DNA from 4 places in the Weizmannia sp. FSL W8-0401 genome. Region 2 is predicted to be linked to each of the others. Evidence: riboswitches for the same ligand, from Rfam matches in the RefSeq annotation. Region 2 holds a riboswitch; each other region holds the start of a gene.
The links. A riboswitch is a leader RNA that binds a small molecule or an ion and turns the genes downstream of it on or off. The one in region 2 is predicted to bind S-adenosylmethionine.

Region 1: linked by a shared signal. The riboswitch ahead of NSU00_RS01550 (phosphoadenylyl-sulfate reductase) and the one ahead of NSU00_RS03865 (O-acetylhomoserine aminocarboxypropyltransferase/cysteine synthase family protein) in region 2 are both predicted to bind S-adenosylmethionine.
Region 3: linked by a shared signal. The riboswitch ahead of NSU00_RS02965 (methionine biosynthesis PLP-dependent protein) and the one ahead of NSU00_RS03865 (O-acetylhomoserine aminocarboxypropyltransferase/cysteine synthase family protein) in region 2 are both predicted to bind S-adenosylmethionine.
Region 4: linked by a shared signal. The riboswitch ahead of NSU00_RS12395 (5-methyltetrahydropteroyltriglutamate--homocysteine S-methyltransferase) and the one ahead of NSU00_RS03865 (O-acetylhomoserine aminocarboxypropyltransferase/cysteine synthase family protein) in region 2 are both predicted to bind S-adenosylmethionine.

What each region holds. Positions count from the first base shown of each region.
Region 1 is NZ_JBBPAG010000001.1:301,858-309,339, forward strand. It holds gene NSU00_RS01525 (NAD-dependent succinate-semialdehyde dehydrogenase) at 1-339, shown strand, start outside; gene NSU00_RS01530 (hypothetical protein) at 741-1,145, shown strand; gene NSU00_RS01535 (glycosyl hydrolase family 28-related protein) at 1,295-2,698, opposite strand; gene NSU00_RS01540 (TIGR04104 family putative zinc finger protein) at 2,869-3,174, shown strand; gene NSU00_RS01545 (hypothetical protein) at 3,225-3,383, shown strand; SAM riboswitch class I at 3,485-3,589, shown strand; gene NSU00_RS01550 (phosphoadenylyl-sulfate reductase) at 3,681-4,406, shown strand; gene cobA (uroporphyrinogen-III C-methyltransferase) at 4,534-5,292, shown strand; gene NSU00_RS01560 (sirohydrochlorin chelatase) at 5,299-6,039, shown strand; gene NSU00_RS01565 (NAD(P)-binding protein) at 6,356-6,982, shown strand; gene NSU00_RS01570 (YbaK/EbsC family protein) at 7,121-7,482, shown strand, end outside.
Region 2 is NZ_JBBPAG010000001.1:840,102-847,583, forward strand. It holds gene cls (cardiolipin synthase) at 1-897, shown strand, start outside; SAM riboswitch class I at 996-1,103, shown strand; gene NSU00_RS03865 (O-acetylhomoserine aminocarboxypropyltransferase/cysteine synthase family protein) at 1,207-2,505, shown strand; gene NSU00_RS03870 (homoserine dehydrogenase) at 2,766-3,749, shown strand; gene NSU00_RS03875 (S41 family peptidase) at 4,200-5,636, shown strand; gene NSU00_RS03880 (PDZ domain-containing protein) at 5,914-7,101, shown strand; gene NSU00_RS03885 (ABC transporter permease) at 7,414-7,482, shown strand, end outside.
Region 3 is NZ_JBBPAG010000001.1:635,763-643,244, forward strand. It holds gene kdsA (3-deoxy-8-phosphooctulonate synthase) at 167-1,009, shown strand; gene NSU00_RS02960 (KpsF/GutQ family sugar-phosphate isomerase) at 1,024-2,001, shown strand; SAM riboswitch class I at 2,381-2,501, shown strand; gene NSU00_RS02965 (methionine biosynthesis PLP-dependent protein) at 2,579-3,694, shown strand; gene metC (cystathionine beta-lyase) at 3,691-4,866, shown strand; gene NSU00_RS02975 (glycoside hydrolase family 65 protein) at 5,012-7,306, opposite strand; gene NSU00_RS02980 (carbohydrate ABC transporter permease) at 7,448-7,482, opposite strand, start outside.
Region 4 is NZ_JBBPAG010000001.1:2,508,556-2,516,037, reverse strand. It holds gene NSU00_RS12400 (L-lactate MFS transporter) at 1-635, shown strand, start outside; gene NSU00_RS12395 (5-methyltetrahydropteroyltriglutamate--homocysteine S-methyltransferase) at 739-1,842, opposite strand; SAM riboswitch class I at 1,981-2,083, opposite strand; gene NSU00_RS12390 (Bax inhibitor-1/YccA family protein) at 2,235-2,870, shown strand; gene NSU00_RS12385 (hypothetical protein) at 2,997-3,230, opposite strand; gene NSU00_RS12380 (hypothetical protein) at 3,553-4,812, shown strand; gene NSU00_RS12375 (STAS domain-containing protein) at 5,245-6,102, shown strand; gene brnQ (branched-chain amino acid transport system II carrier protein) at 6,323-7,482, opposite strand, start outside.

The DNA of each region.
Region 1 (7,482 bases), 540 kb from region 2:
ACTGTCATTTCCAATGTTACCGATGAGATGATATGCATGAAAGAAGAAACATTCGGGCCGCTTGCACCGGTAACGAAATTTACGGATATTGATGAAGCGATCCGGCGTGCCAATGATTCCATTTACGGTCTTGCTGCGTATGTATTTACGGAAAATATTTCGGAAGGCATTCAAATTGCAGAGGGGCTGGAGTATGGCATTGTCGGGCTGAACGACGGGCTTCCGTCCACGCCGCAGGCTCCATTCGGCGGTTTCAAGCAGAGCGGCCTCGGCAGGGAAGGCGGCCGTTACGGTATAGAAGAATTTTTGGAAGTCAAATATATTTCCCTCGGTTTATAAGTGCCTGGCCCGGCACACCGAAATAGGCGGGATCCCTAAATGGGGGTTCCGCTTTTTTGGTTCCAAACCGATTACGGGAAGAGGACGAAATATTTCGGCAAAAAAGAATTAAACTTGGTTTCCAATGCCGGGAAGCCCACTAAGATCCGGGTAGTGCCCGTTAGTCTTTTAGAGTTCTTCGACAAGACAAAGGCCATCCCAACCCCGGTTCAAGAAAACTTTAAAAAAAGATTCAGGCCTAGGTCCCAATGCCCCAGCCTCAGGACAAAGGGCATCCGGGCAGTGGCCGGTAAAAAGACAAAATGCAGCAAATTTCCCGGGAAAGCGTCCTTTATGGTAAAAAGAAGATAAAACAAACACGATGAGAGACAACTTGCAACAAAATTTTCGACACGTGGGCAATGAAAGACATATCGCAACAAACTCCGCACATTGGCTCCGCGGAAGATCAAATGTCCTGTTGGGGCGTCTTTCACTTGCAGGATGAAGCAAAGCCGGTGAAAATTTTGTATAGAAATGTTTTTCGACGCCATCATCATGACAAAAGACACCAAGTTTCCCCGGGAAATGATTTTTATAGAGGATTAAAAATGACAAATATTCGGAAATCATCATCCGAAAAAAACGCCTCTGCCGCAAGAGGGATAAAACAGCCGGCACGTATTTTCAGGACCCCTATCCATGCTGCGGCGGGCGCGGCGACACCAGAGAACGAAAATGGGCAAACGCATATTTTCAAAATAGAAGCCTGCCGCATTGGATACGGAATGGGCAAAAGAATGAAAATAGGCCGGCACAATTTTTAGGGTAGGCCAAAGAACATTTCTTCACCAAACAAGCACTACAGCTACTCTCCAGGATTCAGACTGGGATTGCAAAGATTCGACCGGAATTCGGTTTTCTTCAGACAAAGGAAAGATTTCCGCGCAGATTCTCTCTCTGAATTGATCGAGCATTACAACAGTACGCATTTGTCTTTGCCCTTGATCCGTTTCGCATTTTGAAACCCGCTGATTTCTACATTTTTTAAGATAACATTTTTTGCACGGTACTGGATGGCGACAACAGGATTTCCCTTGAAATCGTAATCCGGGTCGCCAAGTGCTGTCAGCCCGTTAATGACAACGTTCCGGTAAGCGGAAACAACGAGGCTGCGCGGCGTTGAACCTTCATATAAATCCGTAAACACCGGCGCGATGGAAACAAGATTGGCCGCCACAATATGGTCCGCGCTTTTCGAATCGCTATCCTTACCTTTATGGTGACCGATATGCCGGAAATTGAAAGAACGGTTGTCGCGGACAGAAAGATGGCCGTAAAGGTGGACATGAGAAGCAGCCGAAGCATTGTGGTGGGCTTTGATCTCGACACCTCCGAAACAGCCGCTTGAAGCATTATTGTAAAGCCAGACATGGCGCGACCCGTCATCAATCTCAATGCCATTGGAGTTGGAAAACCCTTTTTTGTGGGCCTTTCCACTCGGGTTGTAACAGAAAGAATTTGAAATAAAGCAATAGTCGCTATGGTGGGTGGTAATGCCGTCATCACCGAATCCGCTTGCCGTAAGCCCGTCCAGCCAGATATAGCGGCTCCTTCCCGGGGCGAGAAAGCCGTCGCCCAAATAATGATACCGGGCAGACGATACATCAAAACCATGCAGGCCGGCCCCCGCCGCCTCCACATTTTTCACCCAGCCGAACGTGACGTGCGCAAAAGTCAGACAGCTTGAACGGTTATTTCCTGCTGCCGTTCTTTCCACATTTCCGAGCCTTTCGACATTCCAGTCCAGCGTGAGCCCTTCCACTGATATATGGTGATTGCCGCGGTGGAAATGGGCGTTTTGGATAAGACGCGTTTTTTTCGGCGCATGCGGATGGAGTTTGATGACTGTTACGCCTTTTCCGCTGCCGCAAAGGCATGTCCATGAAGGCAGCTTAAGCCCCTTTACAAGATAAACGCCTTCCGGTACGATCACTTTCACGCGGCCGTTTCCCAGTGCTTTTTGGAATGCCGCTGTGCAGTCGGTTTTTCCATCGCCGGCAGCCCCGAAATCTGCCACATTGACTGTACGGGATGCCACAGACAGCAGCCGGCTGTATTCTTGATCCAATATCGTTTTCCATTCCGGGTAGACAAGGCCGTTCTGATCTGCAAGGGTTTTATACGGTTCAACCGGATATCTCCGGTTCAGCAGCAGCCGTGAAAGGGAAAACGGTTTGTGAAATTCCGGCTGGCAGTATTTTTGAAAAAGCGCTTCATTTTCCTGGATTAGGGTACCCGGCTGGACTGCCCTGCGTGAAAGCTGGCGCAGCAGCATGCCGTTTGTCCGGGGGTCATGATGCTTATCCAAATGAATCATTTTTTCACCCCGCTTTGCCTTCATTCAGTCTCTGTCATTGGATATATGTAGTTTACCCCCGCAGGTTGGAAAACGCACTGAAAAAGGAAGACTCTTTTCTAAATCATTGTTGTTGGCATAAAAAAGATTGAATTTTATGTTAAAATCGAAGAAAAGGAAGGTGGAAGTCAATGAGCCTGCCAAAATGTTCTGATTGTAACCATCCATTTAAGTGGATTTATATCTTTAAGAGGTTATGGAAGTTTGACCAAACCATAGAATGTCCAAATTGTAAAGCCAAGTTATATCCAAGTTTGAAGTTTCGAAATAAAGTTGGATATTTTTCCCTGCTTTGCTTTTTCATCTCATTTGGACTAATGATATTGGGCATTCCAAAAATTGCATTCATAACACTAATCATCATTATTTGGGCTTGTTTGATTCTTATGATGCCTTATGTTTATTCGTTTGATCATAAAGAAAGGCCTCTATGGTAAAAGGGAACGAATAGTTGTCGCCCTTTTAAATGGCTTCAAAAATCCAGGTGATGATGAAACGCGGAGCTGAGCCGGTACGCCGCAAGTTTAAAGGTGAATTGATGAACCGATTTGGTACAGAGCAAGATTTGAAAAAAACACATGCAAGTAAAGATTGGAAACCATTTCATCAAATGAGAAAGAAAAAGGTGGCCCAAAACTACATGTAACACTTTTCGTGAAAATGGGCCTTATTTTCTTTATCAGAATTTTTCGTTGACGAATAGCATAAGAAGGTATACAATAAACTTCAAGCTTATATGTTGTTATTTTCTTATCAAGAGAGGTGGAGGGAAGGGCCCTGTGAAGCCTCGGCAGCAGGTCCGAAAACGGGTACTGTGCCAATTCCTGCAGGTGGTGGCCTGAAAGATAAGAAGATTTCCCGGGAATGGATATCTTCTTACTTCAGGGTAAGAAGATTTTTGTCGTTTAATCCTTAGTAATCGAATAAGAAAGAAGGGAATAGAGTGGAGCAAACGCGGCTCACATATGAACAGTTTACGTCGGATCCGTTTGCAGCGTTCGTGCCGGAAGATAAAACAAAGGGTGCATTGGAAATTTTGCAGTGGGCATATGGCACGTACGGTAAATCAGTGGTATATGCGTGCAGCTTCGGCGCAGAAGGAATGGTGCTGATTGATCTCATTTCGAAAGTCAGAGAAGATGCGGATATCGTATTTTTGGATACGGACCTGCACTTTCCGCAGACTTACGAATTGATTGAAAAAGTAAAAAAGAAATATCCGACTTTAAATATCCAAATGAAAAAACCGTCGCTTACGCTTGATGAACAGGCGGCGCAATACGGATCTGCCCTTTGGAAAAGGGATCCGGACCAATGCTGCTATATCCGGAAAATCAAGCCGCTTGAAGAAACGCTGCAGGGAGCGGCGGCCTGGATATCCGGCTTGCGGCGGGAGCAATCGCCGACAAGGGCGAAAACGAATTTTGTCAATAAAGATGAAAGGTTCCATTCGATTAAAATTTGCCCGCTGATTCATTGGACATGGGATGACGTTTGGAACTATATCAAGTCCCATCATCTCCCGTATAACGAATTGCATGACCAGGGATACCCGAGCATCGGCTGCTTCCCGTGCACACGTGCTGTCGGAAACAGCGACTCAAGAGCGGGAAGATGGGCGGGCTTTCATAAAACCGAATGCGGGCTGCATACGGTTCAGAAAAAATAAGGCTGCCAGGTGGTGCTGTGGCAAAAACGGCCATCCCTTCTAAGCCGCTGCTACAGCCACTCCGGGAGAAGTGGGCGCATAAACCAAACCAACCAGTTATCTGATTAAGTTTAAAGCAGGTGAAGAAATGAGAAAAGTATATTTAGTCGGGGCAGGGCCCGGCGATCCGGAACTGATCACAGTGAAAGGATTGCGCATGATCCGGGAAGCGGATGTCATTTTATATGACCGCCTGGTGAATCCGGATCTGTTAAAAGAAGCAAGGCCGGATGCGGAACTCGTCTACTGCGGGAAAAAGCCGGACGCCCATACGATGTCGCAGGATACGATCAACCACCTGCTTGTGAAGTTTGCCAACCAAGGCAAAACTGTTGTCCGTTTAAAAGGCGGCGATCCGTTTATATTCGGCAGAGGCGGGGAGGAGGCGGAAGTACTGGTGCAAAAGCATATTCCGTTTGAAATCGTTCCGGGGATTACGGCCGGTTCCGCCGTGCCCGCCTATGCCGGCATTCCGCTCACCCACCGCGGGCTCAGTACATCCGTTGCTTTTATCGCGGGCGTCACGAAAAAAGGCGAAGATCTTGATGCATACTGGTCCAAATATGCGGGAATTGATACACTTTGCATTTATATGGGCGTGAAAAATCTGCCGCTCATCTGTGCGCAACTGATAAAGCACGGCAAATCGCCGGACATGCCGGCTGCACTTATCCGCTGGGGCACGACGGAAAAACAGGAAACCGCGGTCGGCACGCTTGGAAATTTAAGTGAAAAGGCGGACGGGTTGCGCAACCCATCGCTTTTGATCATCGGAGAAGTGGTAAAACTGCGCGATGAGTTGAAATGGTTTGAACAGCTTTCCGCTGCTCCGGCCTGTACCGGGTGAACGGGTATGAAACAAGGTGTTTTATATGTCAGCCACGGCAGCCGTGTGCCCGAAACCGCCCGGGAAGCAACAGCGGCAATCCGGCAAGCGATGGCACAGGTGGATGCGGATCTCCAGGAAATTTGTTATCTGGAAATTGCGGAACCGGATATTGCAGCAGGGATTGATGCGCTTGTCCGGGGCGGCGCAGGGCGTATCGCCGTTGTGCCGGTATTGCTGCTGAGTGCCGGGCATTATTATGAGGATATCCCGCGTGCGATCCGGGAAGCGAAACGACGTTATCCGCATATTGTGTTTACGTACGGCCGCCCGCTCGGCGTCGGGGACCGGATCACCGGAATTCTGGCGGAAAATATTTTGGAAACCGGTATGCCTCCGGGTGCCTGGATTCTGCTGGTCGGACGCGGCAGCCGCAATCCGGAAACACTGTGCGATTTTGCAAAAATTGCGGACGGGCTGCGCGTGCAACTGGGGGCAGAACAGATCAAAACGGCTTATTTGGCGGTGCTTGAGCCCCGTTTTGATGAGGCGCTGAAGGAGCTGGCCGCGGCCGGGCGCCCGGTGGTTGTGGCCCCATATCTTTGGTTCACCGGCGTGCTCGTCCGGTCGCTGGAAAAGAAAGTGGGCATGCTGCAGCGGGAAGGATATGATATCCGGCTGGCACGGTATCTCGGCTGTCACCCGGATATGGCGGACGCATTGGCCGCCCGGGCAAAGGAAGCGTTGGGTGCAGAGGCTTTTATTTGAGATTCCGGGACCTTTTTTGCCCCCGGAAAGCCTGGGGGAAGCCTGCGGCGTTTTCTATTGTGAACCCCTCCCTTATTTGGGGGAGATGCAGTTTAAAAAATGCCTGGGTGCGGTGTTTCAATGTGCGTACCGGCACTTTTTTGGGCCCGATCAGCCTGAAAGATGCCCGCGGTCCGGCGCTCCATTGCGCATGCCGGCACTTGCCCGGTTCCGGCTCCCCAGGAAACGCTGGAAAGGGAGCGTACGGGCACATTCACGAAAATGGCAGGAAGCACGAGGCGTTTCTGCACCGGATAAACTGGAAAGGAGATCAGGAATGGTTTGGGTACCGGTTATGGTCAATTTAGACGGGAAGCAGGCTGTGGTCATCGGCGGCGGAAAAGTGGCGGCACGTAGATTCCGGCTCTTCCAGGAAGCGGGGGCATGCGTTACAGTCGTAAGCCCGCACCTGAACGATGAATTGCAGGTTTTGGCGCAACAACACGCGTTCATTTGGAAACAGAAAACATTCGAACCGGAAGACATCCGGGAGGCTGATGTGGTTGTTGCAGCGACAAATGATCCGGAGACAAACAGCCGGATTGTTACCCATGCCCCGGCCCAAGCCCTCGTGAACGATGCCGGCCATGCGGGAAGCGGCAACCTTGCTTTTCCGGCGTTTTTCCAAAAGGGCAGGCTTTCCATCAGTGTCTCTACAGCCGGGGCAAGCCCGAAACTGGCTTCCCGCATTGTAAATGAATTATCCGGGCATTATGATACGAACTACGCCCAATATGTGGATTTTTTATACGAGTGCCGCCAGCTTCTGAAGCAGCCGCAGTTTTCTGCATCGGAAAAAAGCGAGTGGCTGGAAAAGCTGCTTGGAGAAGCATACCGCAAGCCTGAAAAACAGCAGGAAGCCTTGTCTTTCTTTCGCAGCCGCATGCAAGGGACTGCCCGCTGAAAAACGAATGAAGATTAGCGCGCATCTTTGGGAAATCAGCCGGTGTGCCCGGCGAAAAACTTGGCAAGCCCGTTTGCAACCCGGAATGGCTTCCGTTACAATAGGGTTAAAATTTTCACAAAAAGGAGTGTCGCCTTCATGTCATTGGAAGATGTCAAAGCTTATTTTAAGCAGTGGGACCGGGAAGAAGAGGTGCTCGTCCTGCCGTCATCAAGCGCGACGGTTGAACTTGCGGCTGAGGCGCTGCACACGGAACAGGAACGGATTGCAAAAACGCTTGCGTTCAGGGGTACCGGTGGGGAAGAAGCCCTTCTTGTTGTCACCGCGGGAGATGCGAAAATCGACAATAAAAAATTCCGGCAAACATTCGGCGGGAAAGCGCGGATGCTGTCACCAGAAGAAACGCTCGAGCATACCGGCCATGCTGTCGGCGGCGTCTGCCCATTCGGTTTGAAAAAAGATTTGCCGGTCTATATGGACGTCTCACTCAAACGGTTCAC
Region 2 (7,482 bases):
CGGATGCTGTTCCGCCGCAAATTTTTCCGGCCGCTGATTGAAGCCGGAGGGGAAGTGGCGGCCTTTTTTCCAGCCCGTATCCCGCTCATTAATTTGCGCGTCAACTTCAGAAACCATCGGAAATTGGCGATTATCGACGGACGGGTCGGTTATATCGGCGGTTTTAACGTCGGGGATGAGTATCTTGGCCTGAATAAAAAATTTGGTTATTGGCGGGACACGCATTTACGGATTTCCGGGAGCGCTGTTTATGCCATGCAGACCCGCTTTATTTTAGACTGGAATCAGGCATCGCCGCATGATGTGAAAAATGAAGAACGTTATTTCCCGGTCATCCCGCCGCAGGGGGAAACCGATATCCAGATTGTCTCAAGCGGCCCCGATTCCGAATGGGAGCAGATTAAAAACAGCTATATTAAAATGATCAATTCCGCCAAAAAATATATTTATTTGCAAACACCGTATTTTATTCCGGATGACAGCCTCCTGAATGCGCTGACGCTTGCCGCCTTATCCGGAGTGGATGTCCGGATTATGATTCCAAATAAACCGGACCATATGTTTGTCTACTGGGCGACGCTTTCCAACATCGGCCAGCTGTTAAAAACGGGCGTCAAAGTGTACATTTATCAAAATGGGTTCATCCACGCGAAAATGATTGTCGTAGACGGGAAAATTGCTTCCGTCGGCACGGCCAATATTGATGTGCGCAGTTTCCGCCTCAATTTTGAAGTGAACGCCGTGCTGTACGACCGCGAGCTTTCCGGCACACTTGCCGGCATTTTCCGGGACGACATGGCCAAATCAACCGAATTAACGCTCCATGTTTACCAGAACCGGCCGCTTTATGTACGGTTTAAAGAGTCCATTTCCCGGCTGTTGTCGCCAATTTTGTAGAAGAAAAAGAAAATTTTTTCAAAAAAGGTTGACGGTTTGCCATTGGTCTTCTATAATCTTAAACAATAAGTCATTCAAAATTGAATTATGAAAAGAAACTCTTATCGAGAGCGGCGGAGGGACTAGGCCCTGCGAAGCCCGGCAACCTTCAGGCATTTGCCTGAAAAGGTGCTAATTCCTACAGACATGCGTCTGAAAGATAAGGGAGGAACTTACATACATTGTAACCCTCTTCCCTTACGAAGAGGGTTTTTCATTTCCTCTTCCATCTTTCGCGGGAAAATTTTAAAAAATCGGGAGGCTTTAAAAATGACACAATCATCATTACAACCGGAAACTTTATTGCTGCACGGGGGCCAGGAACCGGACCCGGCGACAGGCTCGCGCGCCGTGCCGGTATACCGGACGACTTCTTACGTTTTTCCGGATACAGAACATGCAGAGGGCGTCTTCAATTTATCAAAAGAAGGTTTCATTTATTCCCGCCTCGGCAATCCGACTGTGGATGTGTTTGAAAAACGCGTTGCCGCACTGGAAGGCGGAACGGCGGCTGTCGGTTTGTCATCCGGCGCGGCGGCCATTGCCTTCTCCATTTTGAATATTGTGCGTGCGGGCGACGACATCGTATCCGCCAGCAATCTTTACGGCGGCACCTATAATTTGTTTGCCGTGACATTGCCGAAATACGGCATTAACGTCAAGTTTGTGGACGGGTCTGACCCTGAAGCGTTCCGCCAGGCGATCACCCCGAAAACGAAAGCATTGTATGCGGAAATTATCGGCAACCCAAGCCTGCAGGTGCTCGACGTGGAAAAAGTGGCGGAAGTTGCCCATGAAAACGGCATTCCTTTGATTGTCGACAACACGTTTGCTTCTCCGTTTGGCTCGAATCCGATCAAATGGGGAGCGGACGTGGTTGTCCATTCGGCGACAAAATGGATCGGCGGGCACGGAACGGCGATCGGCGGTGTTGCCGTTGACGGCGGGCATTTTGACTGGAACACAGAGAAATTTCCGGACTTCAGCGAACCGGATCCGAGCTACCACGGCTTGCGCTACGGCGTCGACACGGCACAGGCTGCGTTCGCCACAAAACTTCGCGTTCAGCTTTTGCGCGACTTCGGGCCGGCTTTAAGCCCGGACAACGCCTTTTTATTCCTGCAAGGGCTTGAAACGCTGCATCTGCGCGTGGAAAGGCATAACGAAAATGCGTTGAAAGTCGCGGAATTTCTGAAAAACCATCCGGGTGTTGCATGGGTCAATTATCCGGGCCTTGAAGACCATCCGTCCCATGAGCTGGCGCAAAAATATTTGAACGGCGGCTACGGCTCCATTGTTAACTTCGGTGTGAAAGGGGGCCGGGAAACAGGGAGGCGCGTGATCGACAATATCAAGCTGTGGTCGCATGTAGCGAATGTCGGCGACGCGAAATCGCTGATCATCCACCCGGCAACGACTACGCATTCGCAGCTGAGCGATGAAGAACTGGAAAAGTCAGGGGTCACGGGTGATTTGATCCGCTTGTCTGTCGGGCTTGAAGCCGTCGAAGATTTGACAGCCGACCTCGATCAAGCCATTACAAAAGCGACGGCCGTTACAGCCCGGTAAAAGCAGGTAACGGGCCAGGCAGGTTCGTGCGAAGGCCGCCACGGCGAATGCCAACAGGCGATCCGGAAAACTTGCACGGGATCCGTTCCGGGCTGATCCCACTATACAATTTTGTTGGCACGGACGGCCTGCACACCTGTTCCGGATCGGGAGCTTATGGGTGCCGGCTGCACCGGAGACCGCCGGGCCGCTTGATGTTTCACATGAACAAAACGCTTCAGAGGCGAATAGCGCTATATTGCAGGGAGGTTTTTGGATAAATGAGGGTGATTAAAGCAGCGCTGCTCGGCTTTGGGACGGTCGGCCAGGGCGTGTATGAAGCCGTCCGGACCCACCGGGAGCAGCTGAAAGAAAAGCTGCATGCCGAGGTAGAGATTGCAGCGGTTCTGATCAAAAACCCCCGTAAAAAGCGGAACATTGACAGTTCTGTGCTCGTCACGACGGACTTCCGGGAAATTCTTGCCATTCCCGGCCTTGAAGTCGTGTTTGAAGCGATTGTCGGGGAAGAACCAGGCTTTTCTTACTGTTTACAAGCGATTGAAAAAGGCTGCCACGTCATTACTGCCAATAAAGTCATGTTTGCAAGATATGGGAATGTGCTGCTTGAAAAAGCGAAAGAAAAAGGCGTGTTTGTCGGTTATGAAGCGACAACCGCAGGCGGCATCCCTGTGATTCGGACGATTTCCCAGCAGCTTCAGGTCAATGACATCCAGCGTGTGCAGGCGATTTTAAACGGCACATCCAATTTTATTTTATCGGAAATGCGCGAAAAACATCTTCCGTTTGAAGAAGCGTTGGAAATCGCCAGGCAGCACGGCTATGCAGAAGCTGACCCGGGCAATGATGTGGAAGGGCAGGACGCTTTTTGCAAGCTGATGATCTTAAGCCGGCTCGTATTCGGAACCCAGCCGGACTGGGAGAAAGTAGAAGTTGAAGGTATAGGCGGGCTCTCGCTTGCGGATATTGAAAAAGCGGATCGGAAGGGGCTCCGTTATAAGCATATTGCGGACATATACCGTGACGGCGGCACGCTGAAAGCATCCGTTAAGCCTGTCCTTATTCCTTCCGAACATGCCCTTTATGCGGTGGAAGGCGTCAACAACGCCGTCACAATTTACGGCAGCCTGGTTGGAAAAATTACCCTTACCGGCCCGGGTGCCGGAAAATTTCCGACAGCCAGCGCCATGATTGAAGACTTTGCAGCAGGTTACCGGCCTGTTCCGCAATTGGATGCCGTTTCGTGAACCGGTTATCCGGGCGGATTTAAGTTCCTTTGTGATTCTAAGATAGCATTTCAGCGAGGGGAGAACCCCTCAACCTCTTTTCGGCTTCTTCCGTTTTCGCTTGCTCGGCTTGGCGGGAGAGGCTTCTTTTTTTTACCTGTTTTGAATCCAATTGGCGAGAAAGTGACGGTTTACCCCGTTTGAAACTAATTGTTTATGGCCTCATCCGCCGTTCGTGCCGTTTCGTGGACAGCATGGCCATGGCCGGATGGCGTATCCCTTAAAGAAACCGGAGCCCGTTTGCAACACCCATTTTTTCGCTTCACGGCAGCCTGTTTTGCACCTTCTGCGGGACTTTCACCGGCTTTTTCCGCTGCCCGGCATATGCCCCCCGGCTTGTACATATATTGAATTATCGAGAGGAAGAGCCCCGCTTTTTGGCGGCGCTTCTTGTACAAGGAGGGCATCACCATGAAACGAAAATGGCTGGCGCTTGCGATTTCGGGATCGCTGCTTGCCGGTGCAGGCGGCGGCTATACGGCGGGCCAATGGTTTTCACAAAAGGACAAGGCAGCCCCCGCCCGCCAGGAAACAACCGGCGGGACAAGCAATATGCCGGATCTCACAAAAATTGCCCAGGCATACCAATTAATTAAAAGTTCCTATGTCCGGAAAGTTGACGAAAAAACACTCGTGGAAGGCGCAATCAAAGGCATGGTCAGTACATTGGACGATCCGTATTCCGTCTATATGGACAAAGAGACAGCTGCGCAATTCAACGACACGCTGGATTCCTCTTTTCAAGGCATCGGCGCTGAAATCACCAAAAAAAACGGAAAAATACTGATTGTTTCTCCTTATAGAAACTCCCCGGCCGAAAAAGCGGGACTGCGCCCGGAAGATGTAATTACAACAATCAACGGAAAAAGTACGGCAGGCATGGACTTATATGAAGTGACAACACGAATTAGAGGGAAAAAAGGCTCCAATGTAAAGCTGGGCATTTCAAGGGCCGGTTCCGGCAAACAGATGACAGTGACGGTCAAACGTGATGAAATTCCGCTTGACACGGTCTACTCGAAAATGAAAAAGGCAAACGGGAAAAAAATCGGTTATATTGGCATTACCCAGTTTTCAACAGATACGGCAACAGATTTTGCGCAGCAGCTCGAAAAACTTGAAAACCGCGGCATGGAAGGGCTTGTCATTGATGTACGGGGAAATCCGGGCGGCCTTCTTTCCAGTGTTGAAGCGATTCTCAAGCAGTTTGTCACAAGGAACAAGCCGTATTTGCAAATTGAGGAACGGAGCGGGCACCGTGTCCAGTATGTGTCCAAACTGAAGAAAAAAAAGGCTTATCCGGTTGCGGTCCTCGTCGATAAAGGTAGCGCAAGCGCTTCTGAAATTATGGCGGCAGCGCTTCATGAAACGGAAAATTATCCATTAATCGGCGCCAGGACATTTGGCAAAGGGACGGTGCAGGAAGCGGTGCCGATGGAAGATGAGAGCATCATCAAACTGACCATGTTTAAATGGCTTACGCCCGACGGCCACTGGATCCATCATAAAGGCATTGCCCCGACGATTGAAGTGAAACAGCCGGATTATTTCGACGCCCAGGCTTTGCAAATCAGCCGCATGTTGAAAAAGGATATGAACAACGCCCAAATCAAAACCGCCCAGCAAATGCTAAAGAGCCTTGGCTTTTCGCCGGGCAGGGAAGACGGTTATTTCGATATCCAGACGGAAAATGCCGTTAAGGCGTTCCAGTTTGATAAAGGCCTTCCGGCAACCGGCAGCATCAATCAAAAAACGGCCGACGAATTGGAAAAATCGCTGTACAAAATGGCGCGCGCGGAAAAAAATGATTTGCAGCTGCAAGTGGCGTTAAAGGTTGTCAGCAAATAACGCCGCTTCAGCGGGCCGGGCTGCAAGCCAACATTCAGCAAATTTGCTTCTTCCTGCTCTCGCTCCTCATGTTTTTGCCAATTTCTGGTTTGCTTCAGCTTTTTGCATGGCGCGGTGCCGGCATGAGGATATTCCCGGAGCAGTTGCATAAGCGGTGATGCCGGTTTGGACAGAAAATCTGTGAGCCTGGAAAAAAACCCGGAATTTCGGAGAGTTTTTCGCCAAAATCTGCTAAAATAATACTACAAATAGGTACGTGCAGGGGATGGTGTTTCGGTTGGAACAGATTTGGTTCACTGAAGTGTTGAAGGGCATCGGAAGATTTTTTCTCCATCCGGTATTCTATTATGCGCTGTTGCTCGCGCTCGTTTCAGGCGCGGCAAGAGTCAAGCGGGAAAGAAACGATTTTCATATCAGGGTTTATAAAAGATCGCTTGAACTGCGGTCTTTATTTCCTGCCGGGCTGATATGCGGGCTGATCCTTTCCGCTCTCTCAGTGGCGGCAGGGTTTCAAGTGTCATGGCCCGTTCTTGCTGTGGTGGCGGCTGCGACGATTGTATTTTCGCTCGTGGGGCAGTTCCGGCTTCTTTCACCGGCATTTACCATAGGCATTCCGGTGCTCCTGTTTTTTGCTTTCACAAGGATGCCGGTTCAGCTGCCGGATTGGATGGGCGGCACAACCGATGCGATGGTTGCAGGGCTTTCCGTGTTGGCAGGCCTTCTTTTGTTAGCGGAAGGCGTGCTGTTGAGGACAAACGGCACGAAGCATGTTTCCCCGAAACTGCGGAAAAGCCGGCGCGGTTTGAATGTCGGCGCATTTGTGGCCAAAAAACTCTGGCTTGTGCCGGTCGTTTGTTTTCTGCCCGCAGGCCCGCTTTCGGTCAACGCTTCATGGTGGCCTGTTGTGAACTGGGGTGGGCATACGTTTTCACTGGTGCTTGTCCCGTTTTTAATCGGTTTCCAGCACCAAATCCAGAGCACTTTACCGCAGTCTGCATTGAAGCGGATCGGAACCTGGGTTATTTGGGCGGGCATCATGACGACCGCAATCGGAGCAGCAGGGCTCTATTTTCCTTATTTTCCTGCAGTAGCAGCCGTTTTTGCCATTGTCGCGAGAGCATGGATCTCCATTCACCACCGGATGCGTGAAAACAACGCGCCGTATTATTTTACACAGCAGAACAACGGCATGATCATTTTAGGGATCATACCGGGATCAAAAGCGGAAAAAATGGGGCTTTCCATCGGTGAAGTGATTTCCAAATGCAACGGTGAGCCCGTTCGCAATATGGATGAATTTTACCGTGCCCTGCAAAAAAGCCCGGCTTATTGCAAACTTGAAGTCATCGATACGAACGGGGAGATGCGCTTTGCCCAGGGCGCGCTTTATGAAGGCGAACATCATGAACTTGGCATATTGACCGTAGAAAATAACATCAACTGGGATCCGGACCAGGCGGGATGACCGGAAAATAGAAAGCGGCGGAAACTTCCAAAAGGAGGTCCCGCCGCTTTTTTCATCGACACATCGTAACCACAATTGCGTTTGTCACTGACCATCTCGTACGGAGGCGATTTCAAAAGGCCGGTTGCGTTTTTCGTTGACTATGATCCTTGCAATTCTATCTGTCAAAATTCAAAACCTGTTTTCTATGGAAAACACGTTAAAAATATTGAAAACTTAATTGACAATGATTCTCACTATCAATATAATTATAATTGATAATGAAAATCAATTGCAACGAGCTGACAAAAGGAACGGGGGAGTACGAATGGAATGAAAAAAAGATATTTAGTGCCCCTGCTTGCCGTGCTGTCCATCATTTCGATTTTTATCGGCGCGGAA
Region 3 (7,482 bases), 200 kb from region 2:
GTTTTGTGCTTGGTATTTCTGGAGATAACTTTACATAAAAGCGAAAAAAGTTTGTGAATATTTTTTACAACTTCCTTGCCTTGTGCGGTTTCCTAAAGGATAATATTTGTAACCTGCAGTAGAAGGAGTAAAGACACGTGAAAACTTAAAAATGAGGAGTGAGCAAATGAAAACGGTCCAACTGAACAGCCGGATAGCTTTCGGCCCATCTCTACCGCTTGTATTGATTGCCGGCCCGTGCGTAATTGAAAGTGAAACGATGGCCATGGAAACAGCCGCAACCCTTCAAACCATTGCCGGAAAACTCGGCATTCCTTTCGTTTTTAAAGCTTCTTTCGATAAAGCCAACCGATCATCCATTTTTTCCAAACGGGGCCCGGGACTGGAAAAAGGGCTCGAAATACTTGACCGGATTAAAAATGTATTTGGCGCACCGGTCACGTCCGATATTCATGAGCCGCACCAGGCAAAAGCAGCCGGGGAAGTGCTCGACATACTGCAAATCCCCGCTTTCCTTTGCCGCCAGACCGATTTGCTGCTCGCCGCCGCCGCGACGGGCAAAATCGTGAATGTCAAAAAAGGGCAGTTTTTGGCGCCTTGGGATATGAAAAACGTCATTCAAAAATTGGAAGAATCCGGCACCGAAAAAATTCTCCTTACAGAACGTGGTTCGACATTCGGCTACAATAACCTGGTGGTGGATATGCGTGCACTTCCGGAAATGCGCAGATTAGGGTATCCGGTCGTGTTTGACGCTACCCATAGTGTCCAAATTCCGGGCGGAAACGGCACTTCAACAGGCGGAAAGCGTGCGTTTGTCCCGTATCTGGCAAGGGCAGCGGCGGCTTGCGGGATCGATGCGTTGTTTCTCGAAGCCCATCCTGATCCGGACCAGGCCTGGTCGGATGGCCCGAATATGGTGAAACTGGATGATATTGAAGAAATGTTAAAGCCAATAATTGAAATTGATCGCATGATAAAAGAACAAACGGCAGCAAACATCCATTAACGGAGGTGAATAGGATGTTAAAAGATTTCAAACGAAGCATCAATTATGTCGAAAGCGTCCGTGAAGTACTGGAAAAAGAAGCCAATGAGATCTTAAAGCTGAAAGACCGGATCAATTTTCGTATAAATGAAGGCATTGAAATGATATTGGCGTGCGAAGGCAGAGTCATTTTTACAGGAATGGGGAAATCGGGCATCATTGGCCGGAAACTTGCTTCCACATTTGCAAGCACCGGTACCCCGGCATTTTTCCTTCACCCGGGAGAAGCACTGCACGGCGATCTTGGAAAAATAACAAAAGAAGACATCCTCATTGCCATTTCCAACAGCGGGGAAACTTCGGAAATATTAAATATGATCCCCTCCATCAAAAGGATCGGCGCAAAAATGATTGCCATTTCCGGTTCACGCAAGTCGACACTGGCGCGGCGTTCGAATCTGGTGATGGATATCGGGGAAGTTGAGGAAGCGTGCCCACTCGGCCTTGCGCCGACTTCTACAACCACCGTCACGCTTGCGCTCGGGGATGCGATCGCGGTAGCCCTTTTAAAGGCAAGGGACTTTAAACCGGAAAACTTTGCGCTCTTCCATCCCGGCGGCTCGCTTGGCCGGCGTTTGCTTCTCACGGTTGGCCATGTGGCTAAACGGAAAAGCATGAACCCGGTTGCCGGAATGGACACCGGCATAAAGGAAGCATTATTTATGATGACGGAAGCGGGGGCGGGGGCTGTTTCAGTTATTGATGATCGGGGACGGCTGGCCGGTATTTTAACGGACGGCGATATCCGGCGTGAGCTTTTAAACGGCCATGAAGTACTGGACAAAAAAGTAGCAGATTTGTATACAAAATATCCGGTTTGCGTCAGTGAGCATCAGCTGGCAGCGGAAGCATTGCGGATAATGGAAGACCATGCTTTCAAGGTGTTGCCGGTTGTTGCCGCCCAGAAACCGGTTGCCATGCTCCATATTCAGGATTTGATCCAGACTATATAGGCAAAATAACAGGATATTGGACAGAGCGGATTCATAAAGAATACCGCTTTTTTTGGTGTTTACCGCCAATATTTACACAGCAGCTGTCTGCTTCTTTTCGGGGATACCACACAAAGATTTCGGTGACAATGGTTCAGTGGCCTATTAAAATAAAAGGGTCACGAATACTACAGACGGGGTCATTACGCTTCTCCTTTCATCTTTGCTGTTTTATTTTCTCACCATATTGATTGTCCATAAGAAAAACAAAATTTAAATTGGAAATTTTTTAAAAAAGCTTGACGAATCCGAAAAAAGGGGATAAATTGAACATAAGCATTTTTTAAGTCCGTTGTGTAATGGCTTTTGCGGTGTTTATGGCAAATTTCATACTCGTATTTTCTTATCAAGAGAGGTTGAGGGAATGGCCCGATGAAGCCTCAGCAACCTTCAATGCTTTTACGCGTTGAAAAGGTGCTAAGTCCTGCAAGTTATGGGATCCATAACTTGAAAGATAAGAAGATGGTTCATGCACGAAAAGAATGGCCTTCTTCTTATTGGAGAAGGCTTTTTGATTTTAAGTGAGGGAGTGTCCATCATGTATCGTACAGAAACAAAACTTGCACAGATCGGAAACCGCAGTGACCGCGTGACAGGTGCGGTGAACCCGCCTGTTTATTTTTCTACCGCTTACCACCACGAAGGCATTGGGCAGTCGACCGGTTTTGATTATTCCCGTACCGGCAACCCGACACGCCAGTTGCTGGAAGAAGCGATTGCGGATCTGGAGGGCGGGGACCGCGGGTTTGCGTGCAGTTCCGGCATGGCTGCGATTTTCACTGTTTTATCTTTGTTCCAGGCCGGCGATGAGTGGATTGTGAGTGATGATTTATACGGCGGTACCTACCGCCTGCTTGAGCAGGGGTATAAAAAATGGGGGCTTTGTTGTAAGTACGTGAATACTTGCAACCCGGAAAATATTGAAAAAGAAATCACCTCGAAAACGAAAGCCATTTTTCTTGAAACGCCGACAAACCCCCTCATGCAGCAGACGGATATCGGCGCTGTGGCTGAAATTGCGAAAAGGCACGGAATCCTGCTGATCGTGGACAATACTTTTTATACTCCGCTTTTGCAGCGGCCGATCAAAGAAGGCGCTGATATTGTGGTCCACAGCGCAACGAAATATCTTGGCGGGCATAACGACGTGCTGGCTGGGCTGATCGTGGCAAAGGGCGCTGAACTTTGCGACAAGCTTTTCTTGTACCATAACGGCGCCGGCGCCACACTCAGCCCGTTTGATTCATGGCTTTTGATGCGCGGTATGAAAACGCTGGCGCTCCGGATGGAAAAACACGAAAAGAATGCAAAAGCTGTGGCGGCCTTTTTAAGCGCGCATCCGGATGTAAAAGATGTGCTGTATCCGGGCCGCGGCGGGATGCTTTCTTTCCGTGTAAAAGAAGAATCATGGGTTGACCCGTTTTTACGCGGCCTGTCTTTGATTACATTTGCCGAAAGCCTCGGCGGGACGGAAAGTTTTATCACTTACCCGGCTACACAGACGCATGCCGACATTCCGGAAGAAAAACGGATTGCCTCAGGCGTGGACAACTGCCTTTTGCGCTTTTCAGTCGGAATTGAAGATGACCGCGATTTGATTGCAGATATTGAAAAAGCTTTTGCCAACATTCACGAAGGGGTGCAAACACGATGACAAATGAAGATTATTCTTTTCAAACAAGGCTTTTACATAACAGCCACAAAATTGACCCGGCGACCGGTGCGGTGAGTGTGCCGATCCAGCATGCTTCGACATACCACCAGGCGGACATTGACCAGTTCGGCAAATACGATTACAGCCGCTCGCTCAATCCGACGAGGGAAGCGCTCGAGGATGTCATAGCCGAACTCGAAGGCGGCGCCAAAGGTTTCGCGTTTGCTTCCGGGATGGCGGCGATTTCAACGGCGTTTCTGCTTTTGTCGGCGGGCGACCATGTTGTGATCACCGAGGATGTGTACGGCGGCACGTTCCGGATGGTGACGGAAGTCCTGACACGGCTTGGTATTGAACATACATTTGTGGATATGACCAACCTTGAAGAAGTGCGGCAGGCCGTCCGCCCGAACACGAAAGCTTTTTATGTAGAAACCCCTTCAAACCCGCTTTTAAAAGTGACGGATATCCGGGCGGTGAGTGAACTGGCAAAGGCAACCGGGGCGCTCACCTTTGTCGACAACACCTTTTTAACGCCTGCCCTGCAGCGTCCGCTTGAACTCGGGGCGGATATCGTGCTGCACAGCGCGACGAAATTTTTAGCGGGGCACAGCGATGTCGTCGCCGGGCTTGCAGTTGTAAAAGATGAAGCATTGGCAGCGCGCCTCGGCTTTTTGCAAAATTCATTCGGGGCGATACTCGGCGTCCAGGATGCATGGCTCGTTTTGCGCGGGTTGAAAACGTTGCATGTGCGGCTGCTCCAATCACAGCAATCAGCGGTGAAAATTGCACATTTTCTTGATGCGCATCCGCTTGTGCGAAACGTGTATTATCCGGGGCTCGGGCACCATCCGCAGCATGCGTTGCAAAAGCTGGAGGCACAAGGGCCGGGCGCGGTATTGTCGTTTGAACTGGAAGATGAAGAGGCGCTACGGGCATTCGTCAGCCATGTAAAAATCCCGGTTTTTGCCGTCAGCCTCGGTGCTGTAGAATCGATTTTGTCTTATCCGGCAAAAATGTCCCACGCCGCCATGCCGCCTGAGGACCGAAGAAAACGCGGCATCTCCGACAGCTTGTTGCGCTTATCGGTTGGCCTCGAAAATCCGGATGATCTGATTGCCGATTTTGAGCAGGCTTTTTCATACACGAAAGCTGGCACAACAGTGAAATAGAAGCCGGATTCCTTCAGCAGGAAACGCCAACTGTTGCCGGTTAAAGCCCGCTTCGTTCAGAAGTTCCGAAAAAAGCAGCGGGAAACCACTGTAAAAAGGGGCCCGCTGCTTTTTTCTATTTTTTGTGCAATGAAAACGCCTGTATTCACAATCCGGGAATCGGCCGGGTAACCGTCCTGCCTGGTTGCAGCGTTTCTGTCCGGCCGCCGATATGGATGTCCAGCGCATCTCCTTCCAGCAATGCCACTTTGAACGCATGGCGCGTGACTTCCACCTGGAGCCTGCGGTTTTGGTAGGTGAGACGGAATAAATAGCGGTCCCATTGTTCCGGAATGGCAGGGTCCAGGAAAAGCCCGTTTTCTTTAATCCGGACGCCGCCGAATCCGTACACGATGGACAGCCATGTCCCACCCATATTGGCCATATGCAGGCCGTCTTTTGTGTTGCCGTGCGTGTTATCAAGATCAAGACGGGCTGTTTCGATAAAATATTGATACGCTTTTTTCGTTTCGCCGAGCCTTGACGCCATGATGCTGAAGATGCAAGTGGACAGCGATGAATCGTGTGTTGTGACTTTTTCATAATAATGATACGAGTTTCGGACCGTTTCCGGATCGGCCTCTTCTTCCAGCAAAAAATGCGCGAGCACCGTGTCCGCCTGTTTGCATACCTGGTACCGGTAAATCGTGAGCGGATGGTAATGCAAAAGGAGCGGGTAATGGTCTTTCGGCGTATGTTCAAAATCCCAGACCGCTTTATCGAGAAAGCTGTCATCCTGTTTGTGGATGCCGCGTTTTTCATCATAAGGGAGATACATCCCATCCGCTGCTTTCAGCCAGCTTGCCGCTTCTTTGTCCGTTAAACCAAGCCGTGCAGCAAATGCCGCAAAATAGGCATCATCTGTTTCTTTCAGCCAGTGATAAAATTTGTGAGCTGATTTCAAATTATATTTTGCCATCACATTTGTATAGTAATTGTTGTTGACGATGGCTGTGTACTCATCCGGCCCGGTCACATCTTCAATCGCAAATTTGCCGTCTTTTTCCCGGTAATGGCCAACCTCAAGCCAAAGCCGTGCCGTTTCCACGAGAATTTCGACGCCGTATTGCTTCATAAAGTCCTGATCTTGCGTGGCATACCAGTACTGCATATAACTGTAAGCAATGTCCGCGCTAATATGATACTGCGCTGTGCCGGCAGGGAAATACGGGGAGCATTCCGTGCCGGAGATCGTCCGCCACGGAAATAGCGCGCCTTTTTGATGGCCCATCTCTTTTGCCCTTGCCCGTGCGTGGTCAAGGATATGGTAGCGGTACAGCAGCAAATGCCGCGCGAGTTCCGGATGCGTCAACAGAAACACCGGGAAAATATAAATCTCCGTGTCCCAAAAGTAATGCCCTTCATAACCTTCCCCGGACAGCCCTTTTGCCGCAATATTGCTGGCGGTGTCTTTTCCGACAGACTGCAGGAGCTGGTACAGATTGAAACGGATCCCTTCCTGCAGTTTCGGATCGCCGTCAATTTCAATGTCCGCTGTTTGCCAGTAAGTGGCTAAATATTGCTCCTGCTCCCGTATGAGTGCGGAAAAATCTTTCCCTTGCATGCTTTTCAGGATGTCCGCCGCTTTTTCTGCGACATGGCCCCCGTGGCGGAGCGTGTCCGTGTAAATCGCAAATTTTGTAAAGCATACCGGTTGGCCGGGCTTGAAATTGATGATTGCGCGCACTTTATTTTCGTCTTGTTCATAACGGCATTCGCAAGGGGCGTTAACAGTATGGGTTACGGCACAGGCCGTTTCAAGCCCGGAAGCAAATGTGCGGGCACGCAGTATAATGGTGCCGCCTTCCTCTATAGCTTTTGTCACAGCCAGCCTTTTTGCATGGGCAGATCCGGTCCGCGGGTCGTTTGCATCGACATAATTTTGCACATCACCGTTGACAGTGGAAATCACCCGCACCGGCCCGGAAAAGTTCACCGGCTTCATTTTCACTTGAATCGCAAACAGTTCCCGTTGTGTAAAAGAAACGAGCCGCGAAAAAGTGAGTCTGATTTCTTTTCCGGAAGGCGATTTCCAGTGGATGGCACGTTCGGAAAACCCGCGTTTCATGTGCAAAGTTTGGGAAAAACCGAGAACTTCCCCTTCAAAAAGAGAAAAGCGTTCTTTTTCTTCTCCAAGAAAAATTTCGATGGTCTGCGCATCGATCACATTCAGCATTTTCTGCCCGGTTTCCGGAAATCCGTACGCTTTTTCCCCGTATTCGATGTCTGTAATGTCATAAAAAGCATTCAAGTATGTGCCGCGGATGGAAGGAATTTCTTCCGGGTAGCCTTCTTCAAAGTTGCCGCGCACGCCAAGATAGCCGTTCCCGAGTGCAAATAAACTTTCATTGACCAGCAGCATTTGTTTGTCACATTCGTGTTTTGCCATTTCCCATGTCATACGCGGTTCCTCCAAAAATTTGAAATTCATAGAGGGCATGATGCAAGTACCCTTCATCTTCTTTATGATTTAGCCGGCAGGCAACAACGGATCTCCTGCCGGCTCAACGTGTTCCTTTTTTGCAGTACGGGGGATGTGAAATTATTCTTTCACCCCGCCCGTTGTAAGGCCGGAGA
Region 4 (7,482 bases), 1.7 Mb from region 2:
CCGGAAAAGATTTTACCATCAAAGAAATGCTCAAAACGAAACAAGCTTACCTCTTATTCATCGTGTTCTTCACGGCGTGTATGAGCGGTTTATATCTGATCGGCCTTGTTAAAGACATCGGCACGAGGCTTGTCGGGCTGGATGTTGCGACGGCCAGCAATGCAGTGGCGCTGATTGCCGTCTTTAACACCATCGGGCGGCTCGTTCTCGGCGGTTTATCAGACCATGTGGGAAGAATGAAAGTGGTATCAGGGACGCTGCTCGCGACGGCCGTTGCGGTTTCCATTTTGAGCTATGCCCACTTAAATTTCGCCCTGTTCTTTATCTGTGTTGCTGCGATTGCTTTCGGTTTCGGCGGAAATGTCACCGTATTTCCGGCTATTATTTCAGACTTCTTCGGCCTGAAAAATCAAAGCGCCAATTATTCAGTGATTTACCAAGGCTTCGGCATCGGCGCATTATCCGGATCGGTCATCGCTTCCCTTCTCGGGGGCTTTATGCCGACATTCCATGCGATCACGATTCTCTGCCTGGTCTCTTTTGCGATTACGCTTTTCATTAAATCGCCGGCTGAAGAAGCAGCCCACGCACACGGGGTTCGGGGGAATGTCAACCGTGCCCAGCATTCGCATTAAAGCAAGGGCTGTGTGCTTCGATCATGAACAAGCAGACAGGAAAGGGATTCGTGCCTCCATCATGATAAAAAACCCGCTGGCTGCCCCAGCGGGTTTTCCCGGTTTATCCCCAAATTTCCTTTGCGGTATCCACAATATATTTTACTTTGTCCCACTGCTGCTCTTCTGTTAAAAGATTGCCGTGGTGGGTGGAGGAGAAGCCGCACTGGGTGCTGATGCAAAGCTGTTCGAGCGGTACATACCTGGATGCTTCCCGAATCCGGTTTTTGATCAGCACTTTATCTTCAAGCTCTCCCTTTTTCGATGTAAAAATGCCAAGCACGACTTTCGGCCCGCCTTCCGGAATGTATTTCAACGGTTCAAACCCGCCGGAACGCTCATCGTCGTATTCAAGGAAAAACCCGTCTACTTTTTCATTTGCAAAGATTTTCGGGGCAATTTTATCATACGGACCTTCAAAAGCCCATTTCGACTGGTAGTTGCCGCGGCACAGATGGGTTGTGATGGTCAGATCATCCGGCTTGTCTTCCAGTACGCTGTTTGCTACATGTAAAGCGAGATCAATCAATCTTTCCCTTTCGAGCTCACTGTCTGCAAACGGCAGTTTCGGTGCACACAGGCCGGCAAGATAAACATCATCCAGCTGCAAGTAGCGGCAGCCGGCATCATAAAAAGCTTTGATCGCATCCCGGTAAGTTTGGATAATATCATTTGCGTATTCTTCAAGATCCGGGTAAATGTCTTCATTGCGGATTCCCGCATTGAAAAACTGATTCGGGCTTGGAATAGTCATTTTCGCAACCGCCCTGTCCCCGGCGATTTCTTTCAGCGCAATAAAATCTTTTATGTGCGGATGGTCCGGGTTAAAGGAGACTTTTCCGGTTACCCGGACGTCATAAGCTTCCGTTTCGATGCCGACAAACCGGTATCCATGGTTCGGCACGTATCCTTTTACCCCGTTTAAATGTTCCATGAAATCTGTATGCCAGAACCTCCGCCGGAATTCTCCGTCCGTTACCGCTTCGAGGCCGGCTTCAATTTGTTTGTCGACCAGGCGGCGGATTTCTTCATCTTCTATTGCACGCAAGTCTTCGGCCGGGATGGTTCCCGCTGCAAATTTTTCCCGCGCTTTCTTCAACCGGGCCGGGCGCAAAAAGCTTCCGACAATGTCTGCCCTGTACGGCGCTTTTGTTAATGTTTTTGTCATCATGATTCCCTCTTTCTGCATATTTTTTAAAACAGCTGCTGTGCGCAGAAAGAAATTGCTTTTAGCTGCATGGGCCCATTAAAAAAACCTCTTCGGCAATAAGAAGAGGTATGGATTGCAAAACAGAACCGTCCGCTCTTCTTATCTTCAAGCAATTGCTTTCTGGAATTGGCACAGTTCTTTAAAAAAGACCGCTGCCGAGGCTTCAAGGGGCCAGTCCCTCCACCTCTCTGGATAAGAATTTTAAATATTATTTAGTTTAAATACACTTTAAATGTTCCACCTATTTTTGTCAAGGGCATTCGCAAAATTTTTTAAAATGGGACGGAAAGATTGAAATCAGGGGCGATGTGAAAATATAATAGTAATAAGAAAAACAAAGGAGGGATTTTATGGAGGCCATACAATCAAGGTCTGTATTCCAGAAAGTGCTTGGCGTCTTTGCCGTTTCACTGCTGTTTGCAACGGCGGGTTTATATACGGGGAGATTCATTCCGCCTGCGCTTATGATGCCGCTGATGGTTGCAGAAATTGCAATGGTCATCGCCGCTTTCTGGTTAAGAAGGAAAAAGAGCGTCGGGTATATGTTCGTTTATGCTTTCACCTTTATTTCCGGTATTACGACATATCCGATTGTAGCTTATTATGCATCCCAGGCCGGTGCTGAGGTCGTCCTGCTCGCTTTTGGTTCCACGTTCGGCATTTTTGCCGTGATGGGTGTTATTGGGGCCGTTACCAAGAGGGATCTTGGCTTTTTAAGCACCGCATTGCTTGTCGCATTGTTGGCGCTGATCTTCATCGGAATATTCAGCATTTTCAGCCCGTTAACCTCAACCGGGATGCTCGCGTACTCCTTCATTGGCGCGATTGTTTTTTCCCTGTATGTTGTTTTTGACTTTAACCAAATGAAGCACCATGGCATTTCCGAGGAAATGGTCCCGCTTTTGGCTTTAAGCCTGTACCTTGATTTTATCAACCTGTTTATTTACATTTTGCAAATTCTCGGCATTTTGGGAAGAGACGATTGAGAAAAAAGAAAACGCCCGCCATTCACCGGCAGGCGTTTTCTTTTTCACATGTTGGATGTCAAACAAAACAATACGGTCTTTTTGCTCCCATTCGGGGATGCGCGCTTCCCATGCTGCCCGGACCATTTATGCCAAATGCTGCTGCGCATCCGGCCCCATCAGCGATAAAAACAGCGCTTTCCGGTGGAGATGCTCTTTTCCATCGAGCGTCTGGATCGCATTTTCGCCAAACAACGTTTTTTGAATACGTTTTGGCACAGCCCCGTTTCGTTTGAATTTTTCCGGGTCATAAAACATTTTGACTGCTTCCTCGCCGCTGATGCACACCGCTTTTTGCCCGAGCAGACGGGTTTCAAACAAAATTGCATGATAATCGTCCGTCCGGTTTTTAATGTAGAGATACCCTTATTTCATCAAATCAATGGTATCATCAATCGTTTTTTCATTAGGAATTTGCCCAGCCATTGCTCTGCTCCTTTTTTCATGTGCCCGTTTTCCCCGGCTGCTTCCGGAAAAAACAGGGCACATCCTTTTTTTATCTTCTTACACTTTTTCATCTTCATTCAAACATTGCACGCAACATAATCGAAGTTTACCCGCAAGCCGGCGAAATTATGCCATGTTTCGGTTCACATCCAAACAGGGTATAAGGAAATAGAAATACAAAAGGAGAGGGAAGAAAATGGCAAAGGAAATCAATGTGGGCATCGGATTTGCAACAGGAAGAAAAAGTTTTAAAAATGTTTTAAAAACGTATATGTATAACTTGAAGGAATCCGAACTGACGGAGAGCGACAGGATCAAGCTGCATTTGTTTGTTGCCTATGATTTGCACTACGAAAATGCAGAGCCTGAAGACTTTGTACATATTGAAACGGAATGCATGGAAGATATTGACCGGGCTTATTTCATCGGGGAGAAGGAGACGCGTAAAGCAACCGAAGAACTCGTATCCCAAATGGGCATGAGCAGAAAAGAAGCAGTCCTTTTGTTCGGCGAAGGATACGCGTCCAAACGCAATATCATCGTTTATGAGGCGTTGAAAAGAGGCATCGATTATCTCATTTTTCTTGATGATGACGAGTATCCGGTTGCCGTGACAAAAAGCAGGCAAACGGCTGTCTGGGGGGGCCAGCAAGTGCTCCGGAAGCATTTGGAACATATCCGGAATGCCGATATTACGAACGGATACCATTGCGGCTACATTTCCCCGATTCCGTTCATTTCTTTCAATGACGTCCTGCAAGAAAAAGATTTCCGCACGCTCATTGAGGCCTTGAGCAACGATATTGTCAATTGGGATACGATCAAAACCGTGATGAAAAACGGCGGGGTGACATATGCCGATACAGGTGTGCTTGTAAAGGATGAAGCGGAAGAAGTGCCGGAGATCAACCGGGCAAAATTTATTTCAGGATCGAATTTGACGCTGAATTTAACAGATCCGGACCGTGTGCTGCCGTTTTACAATCCGCCGAATGCACGGGGCGAGGATACTTTCTTAGGCACATGCCTGGCAGACCGGACTGTGCTGCGCGTTCCGGCCTATACTTTCCATGACGGATTCGGCGCTTACCAGCATTTGCTGCTCGGGGTGCTGCCGACCAATTTAAGCTATATTAAAGCGGATACGAAACAGGTCGTGGAGCGTTTTTACAAAGCATGTGTCGGCTGGATCCGGTACAAGCCGCTTTATGTATATATCACCGACAGGGAAAACTATGAAGAAAAAATGGTGGAAGTGCGTGCCCGGCTGAAAGAGACGCTTCCGAAAGTTTGCCGCTACTTCGGACGGGATGACTTTATGAATGTACTGGAGGAATTCGAGCAGTACCACCGCAACGTCAGACAGCATTACCGCGATTTTCAGGATACAAAAGCAGCCTGGAGGAAAATGACCGCGCAATTGGTTTCAAGAGAAAAAAGGGAAACAGCCATTTAAGCTGCTTTGGATGGAGCGGCTTTTTGTCGGTTGGAAAGGAAAAACCTGGCCGGATGGGGAAAGCCATAGGGGAGACCCCTTTCGCGCATAGCCGCCCATCCCGCAACGCTGGTGCAAATTGTCCACGGCTGCTTTTTGCACGGCCGGAGACCCGGGTGAAAATAATGGCCCCTTATGCATGATATTGCCGCTCTGTTGCCTGCTGCAAAAAGTCATCCTCATGCAAATTGGCGCCTGGTCCTGGGGAGGAATTTAAGTTCATTTATATAGCATCATGTTAATTTATTTGGTGTATGGGGTATAAGAATGGTGTTCTTTTAGAGGCGGGGCCATCTTTCCCTGTCCTGGCTGATCTTCGGACAGGCCGCAAAAACGCGGGCGGCCGCCGCTTCAACAGCCATCCTTTTATCATAATAGATGAGGTGTGGAATAATGAGATCGATTGTAAATGAACAAGAAGAAATTATCACATACCTTAAGAAAAATAGAAACAGCTTCGAACAGAAGTTATTAAATGAGGCCGTAAATGTAAAAAATAAAATTGATGAAATTTTAAGAATAGGGAACATTGATTTGTTGAATAATGCCTTTAAAATTGTGACGTATGTCGTCGAACAGCAGGATGAGGAATTGGTCACTTTTGCCCGCCAGGAAGGGATTGCCTGGGCAACGCATTCTTTGACGCTCGGACTGAAACTGGAGTGGGTGCAGGCGATCCGCCGGACATTATGGGTATTTCTGAGAAAGTACGGGGAAGAAAAAGGGATTGAAGTGGACCAGGACTACTTTTTTAACATGGAGAAAAAAATCAATGACCGTATTGACCAATTTTTAAATCACTTTTTTATCCGGTATTCTACCTATAAAGATGAACTGATCGACCAGCAAAAAAGATTGGTGGAAAACCTGTCCGTCCCGATCATTCCGATTACATCGAGCGTCTGTATTTTGCCGTTAATCGGCTCTATTGATATGTTCCGCACCAATATTTTGGAAGAAAAAGTTTTGCTTGAGGTAGGGCGGCTGCATGTCCAAACGTTGATAATGGATTTCTCCGGCATTGCAGAAGTAGAGATGGAGGTAGTCGACCATATTTTTAAGATGATTGACGGCACTTCGATGATGGGATGCAAAGTGGTTATCACCGGCCTGCGCCCGGAAATTGTAAGGCAGATGGTCACAAGGGGCCTTTCCTTTGAAAATAAAGCAGAAACAAAAGGGACATTACAGCAGGCATTGAAAAAATATATTCAATATGATGATTTAAACAAGGAAATTACGCTGTATTAAAGGTTATATTATAGAAATCATAAAAAAGGACCCGCACTTTTCCAGGAGGCGGGGCCTTTTTTTGCGGCTGAAAACGTAAAGCGTTTATGATTCGATTACAGGCTTTGCGCCGGGCGAAAAATTTGCCCGCAATTCCCCATACGTTCCTCCTGGGGGAATTGCGGTCCGATCCGTGGGAAAAGCGAGACCAGGCTGGCCGCCTCGAAGCTTTTCCGGGCCGCTACAAACTTTGTTCCCTTGCCTGGACGGCACGTGTTTCTTTTGTGCGGTGTTCCAGCCGGCTGAATAAAAGCCCGATGGCCGTTCCGCAAAGAGCCGGCATTACCCATTCAAGGCCGGCGGCGGCAAGCGGCAGTTTTTGGGCGAATGCCCCGATAAAGCCAAGCGGGACGCCGAACCCTTTCAGCCCTTCGATTAAAGCAAACATGCCCGTAAACAACAATGCAAAGCCGTATACTTTTTTCGAACCGCGGAATGCCGCGTGGAAAAATGTCAGGACAACGAGCACGATCGTAACCGGATAAGCCATTTCCAAAAACGGGACGGAAAATTTTAAAATGGTATTAAGCCCGAGATTGGAAAGCGTAAAGCCGGTAAGGGTAACGGCAATGATAACGCCATGGTAGCTGAATTTCGGCACCAGATTGGAAAAATATTGCCCGCACGCTGTTGTTAAACCGGCGACGGTTGTAAAGCAGGCCAGCATAAAAATAAAACCGAGCAGCATTTTTCCGGCCTGCCCGAATAGCAGGGAAGACATTGCCGTCAGGACATCGGTGCCGTTTTGGAACGTGCCGCTTGCAGCCATTTTTGCGCCGATCAATCCGAGTGCGACATAGACGAGCGCCAAAATCGCGCCGGCAATCAACCCGGCTTTTAATGTATAGGCCGTCATTTGTTTCCGGTTTGCGACGCCGCGGTGTTTGACCGCTGTTAAAATGACGATGCCAAATGCCAGGGAAGCGAGCGCATCCATCGTGGAGTATCCGTCAATAAAGCCTTTATAGAAAGAACCGGTCTGGTATCCGGCTGCCGGTGCCGTAAACGGGCGGCCAGAAAGTTTAAAGAAGCCGGCTGTGCAAAGGACAGCCATTGCCAGCAATAATACCGGTGTAATCCAGCGCCCGAGCGTATTTGACATTTTGTCAGGATTCAGGCTGGTCAAATAGACGAGCAGGAAAAAGACGGCGCTGAACAACAGCAAAGAGACTGGCGAACTGTGGGCGGACCCGGAAAGAAACGGTTTAACCCCCATTTCATAAGCGACGTTTGCATTTCTTGGGATCGCCAAAAACGGCCCGATACATAAATAGACAATCACGGTAAATACTGTACTGAAAACCGGATGGACCCGGTTTCCGATCGCCTGGATGCCGCCAT